Regions from separate parts of the Paraburkholderia caribensis genome, predicted to be linked through region 2. Evidence: riboswitches for the same ligand, from Rfam matches in the RefSeq annotation. Region 2 holds a riboswitch; the other holds the start of a gene.

Region 1 (4,209 bases), on a different replicon from region 2:
CCGCCCAGGTCTTCCACGCCGCGCATGCCCCAGCGGCTTTGCTGCACGTTGCCGCTCGTCATGCCGACGGTTGCCTTCCCGTCAGTCAGCCCGCCCGGCGTCATGGGCGAATTGCGCGTGGCCTCGTTGCTCACGTAAGTCAGGCCCGCGTCGACGAGGCCATACAGCGTGACGCTGCTCTGCGCGTGCGCCGCACCCGCGAAGGCCGCCGAAGCAGCCGCGAAAATCAATGTGGTTTTTTTCATATTCGTGTTCCGTACTAAGCCTGGCGACTTGAATGAATGTGCTGTGCTCCGTGTTCGAGATAGCCGCGGCAAGTAGCGTTGAAAACTCGCGGCATGCGTCGATCACGCAAAGCGCACTATAGAGTCTGAGTTGATGTTTCGTTATGTTTAATAATTAAAAACTATTTTTTAGGAACTCAAAATAAATCCGATTTTTAATGATAAGAAGATGTTTTTTCTGATGAAAACCATCTCGATATTTAGTTTGAAAATGGCGCGGATTTGATTTTGTGTTGTGGCATTGCTACGTTGCTCGTTTACATGGGTGATAATCGTATTTGCGGTGATTTAGGCTGTATCGCTGAATGGATTTGGTGATTTAATGTTGATATATATGTCTAATCTGTTTTATTTCTGTTGCTCATGCTGAATAAGTTGCAGGCAATACGAATTTTCTTAAGAGTCGCCGAGAACAACTCGTTCAGTCGAGCCGCTTCGAGTCTCAATCTTTCCAATGCGGTCGTGACGCGCTATGTGGCGCTGCTGGAGGCGCATCTCAATGCGCGTCTCGTCAATCGCACGACGCGCAGCGTGTCGTTGACGGAAGCGGGCCGCGCTTATGCGAGAGGGTGCCAGCAACTGCTGGAGTTGCTGGATTCGATGGAGTCGGCCGTGACAGAAGAGGCGGGCGAGCCCACGGGCACGCTCAAGATCGCGGCGGCCGCCTCATTTTCACTGGCGACGCTGGCGCCTTTGCTGCACCGCTACCGGATGCGTCATCCGAAGGTGAAGCTGGACCTCACGCTGCTGCATCATTCCGTCGATCTCGTCGAAGACGGGTTCGACGTCGGCATCGTCGCGTCGTGGCAGGTGAATGGCAGCACCCTGGTGAAGCGTCCGTTGCTGTCGGTGCGGCCCGCCGTCGTCGCGTCCGCCGGCTATATCGACAGGCACGGCGCGCCGGCCTCGCTCGAAGACCTTGCCTCGCACAGCTTCCTCGCGCCTTCGCGAGACATGCACGGAACTGAGTGGTCATTCGCGAGCGCCGACGGTCACGAGCGGACCTTGAATCTCGACTCGGTGTGCAGGGTGAACAGCATGATCATGCTTCGGCAACTGGTGCTCGCCGACATGGGCCTCGCCATCCTGCCCGAAGACTACGTCATCGGCGACATTGCGAACGGCGCGTTGCTGCGCGTGCTCGAACAGTATCGGGTGACCAACGGTCTCAAGGAAATGTCGCTCGTCTATCCCGGCCGCCGGCATGTGTCGGCGAAAGTGCGCACCTTCGTGGACTTCACGATCGAATACTTCCGGAGAGGTTTCGCGCCGGGTGCGCCGCGAGCCGACTTGACATCGAGCTGAGCCGTCCGGCGCAAGGTCGTCCGGAAGAGGGGCTTGCCAGCTTCTTTTGGCTTCGGTAAGGTCGCACTGTTCCACAACGCAGCACGGGAGAGATCGTCCCCAGCGGACGACGCCGACGGAGCAACCGCCCCGGAAACTCTCAGGCAAAAGGACCGTGCAGCTGGAACATCTGGAGAGCGGCGCCGTGCGCGCCCACCGAAGGGGAGCCCCCGCCGTTCGCGGCGCGCGGGCGAAACTCTCAGGTACATGGACAGATGGGGCATCGGCGCCGGCTGCTGCGTGCAGCGGCAAGAAGCGACAGCACGAAGCGCGGCCGGCGATGCTCAACGAACACTGGACCATGTCATGTCACGAATCGCCATCATCGGCGCCGGGATTACCGGCGTCACGACCGCTTACGCCCTTGCGCAACGCGGCTATCGCGTCACTGTCTTCGAGCGTCACCGCTACGCGGCGATGGAAACCTCGTTTGCCAACGGCGGGCAACTGTCGGCAAGCAACGCCGAGGTCTGGAACAGCCGCGCGACCATCATCAAGGGTCTGCGCTGGATGTTCAGGCGCGACGCGCCGCTGCTGATGAATCCGCGTCCCGACTGGCACAAGTACAGCTGGATCGGCGAGTTCATGCGGCAGATTCCGCACTACCGCGCGAACACGATCGAGACCGTGCGCCTCGCGATTGCCGCGCGCGAGCATCTGTTCGGTATTGCAGCGCGGGAAGGCATCGACTTCGATCTCGAACGGCGCGGCATCCTGCACTTCTACGCGACGCGCAAGGAGTACGAGTCCGCGCTGAAGGTCAATGCGCTGCTGCGCGAAGGCGGCCTGGAGCGGCGCGCCGTCACGCCGGAAGAAATCCGTTCAATCGAGCCCGCGCTGCACGGCGAGTTCTACGGCGGTTTTTTCACGCCGTCGGATTCGACGGGCGACATCCACAAGTTCACGCGCGGTCTTGCCGACGCATGTGCGCGGCACGGCGTCGAGTTTCGCTACGACACGGCGGTGCAGTCGATTCACGAGGAAAGCACCGGGCGGCTCGTCGTCGCGAGCCAAACGCAAGGGCAGCGCGATGCGGCGGCGTTCGACAGCCTCGTGATCTGCGCGGGAGTCGGCAGCCGCGCGTTCGCGGCGATGGTCGGCGATCATGTGAACGTGTACCCCGTAAAGGGCTATTCGATCACCGTGTGTCTCGACGATGCGAAGAGCCAGCAGCACGCGCCGTGGGTCAGCCTGCTCGACGACAGCGCGAAGATCGTCACCAGCCGGCTTGGCGCGGACCGCTTTCGCGTCGCGGGCACGGCCGAACTGAACGGCCTGAATCGCGATATCCGTTCGGACCGCATCGAGCCGCTCGTGCGCTGGACGCGTGAGCATTTTCCCGGCGTATCGACAGCGCGTGTCGTGCCGTGGGCGGGGCTGCGTCCGATGTTGCCGGGCATGCTGCCGAAGGTTGGACGCGGCAAGCGCCGTGGCGTGTTCTACAACACGGGTCACGGTCATCTCGGATGGACGCTGTCGGCGGCGACGGCGGAGGGTGTCGCGCAGGCATTGTCGGCGTCGTCGGTATAACCGGCGCGTAGCGGACGATCCGCGCAGGCGGGCGGCCAGGACTTTCGAAGTCGAAACGCGAAGCAACGTGCGTGAGCGTTTGCGAGCATGCGTTGCCGCGAGCGTCTGGCTGCCCGCTTCATCGACGCGAACCGTCACGAATGAATGACGCGTTTTGCGCGACAGTAATCGCGTCACGGCGGCGTAGCCGCTGACGCGTATCGAGCTATCAGCGCGGACCATCAGCGCGGACTATCAGCGTACCGGCAGCAGTGCCAGCGACGCACGCCAGGATTTGTACTCGCTGCAATTTTGCTGCCCGCTCTCTATAAATGAATCAGGACGAACGGGTCAACCGTTCGCGTCCTGGATTGTCCATTGCGGGCAAACATGCAACTGAATCTCAAGTCGATCTCGATCCACCCGGACAGACATCAAGGGTCGATCGCATCCGTCTGCGCTTGCGGGTGGATCGTCATGCGACATGGTTTGCGTCGGCCGGATGGGCTCTGTTTCTTTTCGGACTCTTCGGTGTGCTATGTCACAGTCGCCGGCTGCGACGCACGAAATAATGTCTTCACAGTGCCAGGCATAACGAACGCCACGGAGGTGCGCTGTGTTTCACTCGACTCTATCCCGCACCTGGTTATGCACCGCCGTGACAACGGCCTGCCTCGCCGGATACCCCCACGCCAACGCCGAAGCGATCGCACCGCATGCTGCGGCTGCTTCCGCGCCGTCGCCTGCGTCCGCGCCAGTGAAAGAGAAACGAACGGCGCCCGCGAATGCGAACGCCCCGCTCGACTTCCCGGCGATCGTCGAGCGTTACGGGCCCGCCGTCGTGAACATCCGCGCGATCCTGCCGGAGAAGCCGCTGGCAGCGCCAACGCCGCCAGCGCCGGCCGCGGCGCCTGCGGCCGCTTCGGGCGCGAGCTCCGAAGCGATCGACGGTGACGACCCGCTGTTCGCGTTCTTCCGGCAGGCCATGCCGCAGTTGCAGGACGGGCAGAGTAGTTCTCCGCGTGCGATGTCGGGCGTGGGCTCGGGTTTCATCGTCAGTCCCAACGGACTG
Region 2 (4,209 bases):
GGTCTATGCAACGGTGAAGGCGTATCGCGACAACGCGAGCGCGCCGGACTACGTGCATCTGCTGCTTGGCTACGCGAATCACGAGGTGGTGCTGCACGCTAGCGCGCTGACGGCGATCGTCGCGCCGCGTTATACGATCCACGGCACGCGCGGCAGTTATGTGAAATACGGACTGGACACGCAGGAAGATCAGTTGAAGGCGGGCTTGCGTCCGGGCGACGCCGGTTTCGGCGGCGGCAATGACGCTGGCACGTTGCGCGTGCTCGAAGGCGAACAGGAAGTGCAGCGCGAACTGCCGACTCGCGACGGCGCGTACGTCGAGTTCTACCGCGCGCTGGCGGCGTCGATTCGCGATGGCGCGCCGTTCCCGGTCAGCGCGGCTGACGCGGTGGACGTGATGGCCATCATCGAACTGGCGGATCGCAGTGAGAAGGAAGGGGCGAGGCTGGCGTTCAGGCGCGAGGCGTAGCAGTCGGGGGGCGGCGATTTCGCTGCCACCCGTCACGTCACATGGGCCTTCAGGGCCCTTCCGCATCCATGCGGGATTAAACAGAAAGGAAGGAATATGCAGCATATCGTCCGCGCGCTGGGCTGTTTCGCGTTGGTTTCGTCGCTCGCCGCGTGCGTGGTCTCCCCGTCGCAGCAGCTCGCCGAGCCGTCTCGCGCGCCGAATCCACATGAAATGGCCGTGCATCGCCTCGAACAGGTCGACGGCCGCATCGACAATATGGGCCGCAGCATCGATGCGCGCGTGAATCAGGGTCACTTTCCGCCGCCCGACGGCGCCGCGCTGCACCGCCGGCTCGACACGATCCGCCACGAAGCGCACGACATGGCCGGACAGCACGGTGGCGGCCTCACGGGCGACGAGCAGCGCGTGCTGAATCAGGAACTGGACACGGCGTCGGCGGCCATCAACCGCTGATCGCACTTCGGCGCGAGCGGGATCAGGGCCCCGTTATCGTGGCCACGACGCGCTCGCGCAACTGAGACCACACGGTCATGTACTCGGCGCGTCCGCTTCCGACGGCAGCGCGCTTGAGTGCATCCAGCATCACGAGTTCCTGCGCGACCTTTCCTGAACCCGGATACACCAGCGGCAGTTGTAGGGGATTGAACGATGCCACCTGCCAGTGCTTCTCGGTTGCGAGCAACAACGATACGAGCCGCTCTATCAGGAACGTTTTCACGGGCGTATCGCCCATTGCGTGGCGGCCCGACGCGTTGAGCGCCTTGCCGAGCGGTGTACTGTTCGATTCCGCGATCCCGAACACGATCTCCGCCTGGTCCAGCCAGTGCCGCCAGAAGCGCGGCTTCGCGACGAAGTAGTTGCAATACACGCTGTTCGACGAATCCATGATGAGCGTGCTCAGTTCGATGCCCGGCTTTAACAGCCGCACGATTTCATCGAACGGCCCCCATGCGTTCGGATGTCCCTGCGCGCCCTGTAGAAAGACGTTCGTAAACAATGCACCCGCATCGAAGAAGGGTGAGAACGACACGATATCCGTCGATTCCGGTACCGTGGCAAGAAACGCATGGACGTCGCTTGCTTCGAGATTCGTCTTGACGGCGAACTTGGGCGACAGGAAACCGTAGAATGCCGTGTCGTCCAGCGTCTGCTCGTGCAGAAAGCGGCGGATTGGCCAGTACTCGCGCCAGTCGGGCCGCTGTCCGACGTTGTCAAGCGGAATGAAACCTTCGTCCAGGCCGCTGCGCGTCTGATCCGAATAGTAGATCTGGTAAATGTGCGCCTTGGTCATCGATTGGATGGTAATGGGTGGACACGAGTGGCCGCATGCAGCCGTTTTGCAAGTATCCGGGGCAATCCGGCAAGCCAATTACTCGATCAGCCGGTAGATCCGGCACCAGTTCGGTCGATCGCGCCCCATGTCAGACCGCAACGCGCAGCCCGGGTTTTTTTGACTGTGCGAGGGGTCGCGCCGCCCGCCGAGCCGCCTTCCCAAAAGGTCCCTCGCCCCGATTTGACATCGCTCCGGCCCTCGCGTACATTCGCCGCACGCGTCGGGAGAGCGCGCCGTCCGCTGTCGTTTTCAGAACGCCCAGCAGTCAGCGCCGCCGAAGGGGCACACCCGCAAACTCTCAGGCAAAAGGACCGACCGCGTCGAAAAACCCGCTCGTCATCCGGTCATCGCGACCTCATTCGAATGAGCGCCCGTTTTTCGCACTCTGGAGAGCGGCAGTAGCGCCCGTGCACTAACCCGCACGCGCAGGCTGCCCACCGAAGGGGCGCGCGCCACGCCGGACAGCACTCGCTGACGGCAGCGCAATCTCTCAGGTATCGAGGACAGAGGGGGCATGCAGTTATCGCTCGTTGGCCCGAGATGGGATCAGGCCGCGAGGGGTTTCGCCGCATGGCCTTTCCTGTTTAGCGACGCCCCGAGGCCCCGATGACCGAACTCAAACACACCCCGCTCCACGCCACGCACCGTGCGCTCAATGCCCGCATGGTCGATTTCGGCGGGTGGGACATGCCCGTCAACTACGGCTCGCAGATCGAAGAACATCGCGCCGTGCGCACCGACGCCGGCATGTTCGACGTATCCCACATGTGCGTCGTCGATTTCACGGGCGAGCGTGTGCGCGCGTTCTTCGAGCACGCGCTGGCGAACAACGTCGGCAAGCTGCAAACCCCGGGCAAGGCGCTCTACTCCTGTCTGCTCAACCCCGAAGGCGGCGTGATCGACGATCTGATCGTCTATTACTTCGGCGAAGATCATTTCCGCGTCGTCGTGAATGCCGGTACGGCTGAGAAAGACGTCGCGTGGTTCAACAAGCTCAATGACGAACAAGGCTTCGGCCTGACCATCAAGCCGCGCCGCGACTACGCAATCGTCGCCGTGCAAGGCCCGAATGCGCGCGAAAAAGTCTGGGCGACCGTGCCCCACGCGCGCGCCGCCAGCGAAGCCCTCAAGCCGTTCAATGCCGCGCGCGTCACCGATACGCCGTTTGGCGAACTCACCGTCGCGCGCACCGGCTACACGGGCGAAGACGGTTTCGAAATCATCGTTCCCGCCGATCACGTCGAAGCGCTGTGGAACGCGCTGCAGGCACAGGGCGTGCGCCCGGCCGGTCTCGGCGCGCGCGACACGTTGCGCCTCGAAGCCGGCATGAACCTGTACGGCCAGGACATGGACGACAACGTGTCGCCCCTCGACGCCGGCCTCGCATGGACGGTCGACCTGTCCGCGCCGCGCGATTTCATCGGCCGCGCGAAGCTCGAAGCGGACGGTTCGAAGTCGTCGTTTGTCGGCCTGATCCTGCACAAGGACAACGGCAAGGCAGCGGGCGTGCTGCGCGCGCATCAGAAGGTCGTCACGCCTCAAGGCGACGGCGAAATCACCAGCGGCACGTTCTCGCCGACCATGCAGGAATCGATCGCCTTCGCGCGCGTGCCGAAGGGCGTGCAGCCGGGCGACGTCGTGCACGTTCAGATCCGTGACAAGGCACTTCCCGCCAGCGTGGTTAAACTGCCATTCGTGCGCAACGGCAAAGTGCTCGTCGGCTGATCGGTCACACGATGAGCGTCACGAGACAGACACCGGACAGACACGAAAACGTCGCGTGCGTCCCACCATTTAAATCAACCGAATTACCGCATAGGAGCATCCGATGAGCATCCCGGCCGATCTGAAATATACCGAATCGCACGAATGGGTCCGCACCGAGGCGGACGGCACGCTGACGGTCGGCATCACCGACCACGCGCAGGAAGCACTCGGCGACATCGTCTTCTTCGAAGTGCAGCAGCTGGGCCAGACCGTCTCGGCAGGCGATACCGTCGCCGTCATCGAATCGGTGAAGGCCGCCTCCGATATCTACGCACCGGTTTCGGGCGAGATCATCGAGGCGAACCAGAACGTCGCCGATACGCCCGACGCCGTGAACAGCGCGCCGTACGACAACTGGCTGTTCAAGATCAAGCCGGCGGCGGGCGCGTCGGAAGACCGTCTGATGGACGCCGCCGCGTACGGCAAGTCGATCGGCGAATAAGCCACTTACTCACGACCGGCGCGGCGTTCGCAATGACAGACGCAAGCCGCGCCAGCAGGAACATTCCATGAAGCTCGAACACCCGGATCGTCTGATGAACCGCACTCCTCTCTCGCTCGCCGCGCTCGAAGTGCATGACGCCTTCGCCGAACGGCACATCGGCCCGGACGCGGCCGATCAGCAGTCGATGCTCGA

Evidence for each region. A riboswitch is a leader RNA that binds a small molecule or an ion and turns the genes downstream of it on or off. The one in region 2 is predicted to bind glycine.
Region 1: linked by a shared signal. The riboswitch ahead of C2L66_RS35090 (D-amino acid dehydrogenase) and the one ahead of gcvT (glycine cleavage system aminomethyltransferase GcvT) in region 2 are both predicted to bind glycine.

What each region holds. Positions count from the first base shown of each region.
Region 1 covers NZ_CP026103.1:1,232,924-1,237,132, reverse strand. The annotation lists gene C2L66_RS35100 (porin) at 1-245, opposite strand, end outside; gene C2L66_RS35095 (LysR family transcriptional regulator) at 648-1,589, shown strand; glycine riboswitch at 1,664-1,754, shown strand; gene C2L66_RS35090 (D-amino acid dehydrogenase) at 1,935-3,158, shown strand; gene C2L66_RS35085 (trypsin-like peptidase domain-containing protein) at 3,754-4,209, shown strand, end outside.
Region 2 covers NZ_CP026101.1:3,578,753-3,582,961, forward strand. The annotation lists gene C2L66_RS15970 (oxidoreductase) at 1-469, shown strand, start outside; gene C2L66_RS15975 (hypothetical protein) at 566-925, shown strand; gene C2L66_RS15980 (hypothetical protein) at 948-1,763, opposite strand; glycine riboswitch at 2,017-2,129, shown strand; glycine riboswitch at 2,181-2,322, shown strand; gene gcvT (glycine cleavage system aminomethyltransferase GcvT) at 2,412-3,530, shown strand; gene gcvH (glycine cleavage system protein GcvH) at 3,634-4,014, shown strand; gene gcvP (aminomethyl-transferring glycine dehydrogenase) at 4,082-4,209, shown strand, end outside.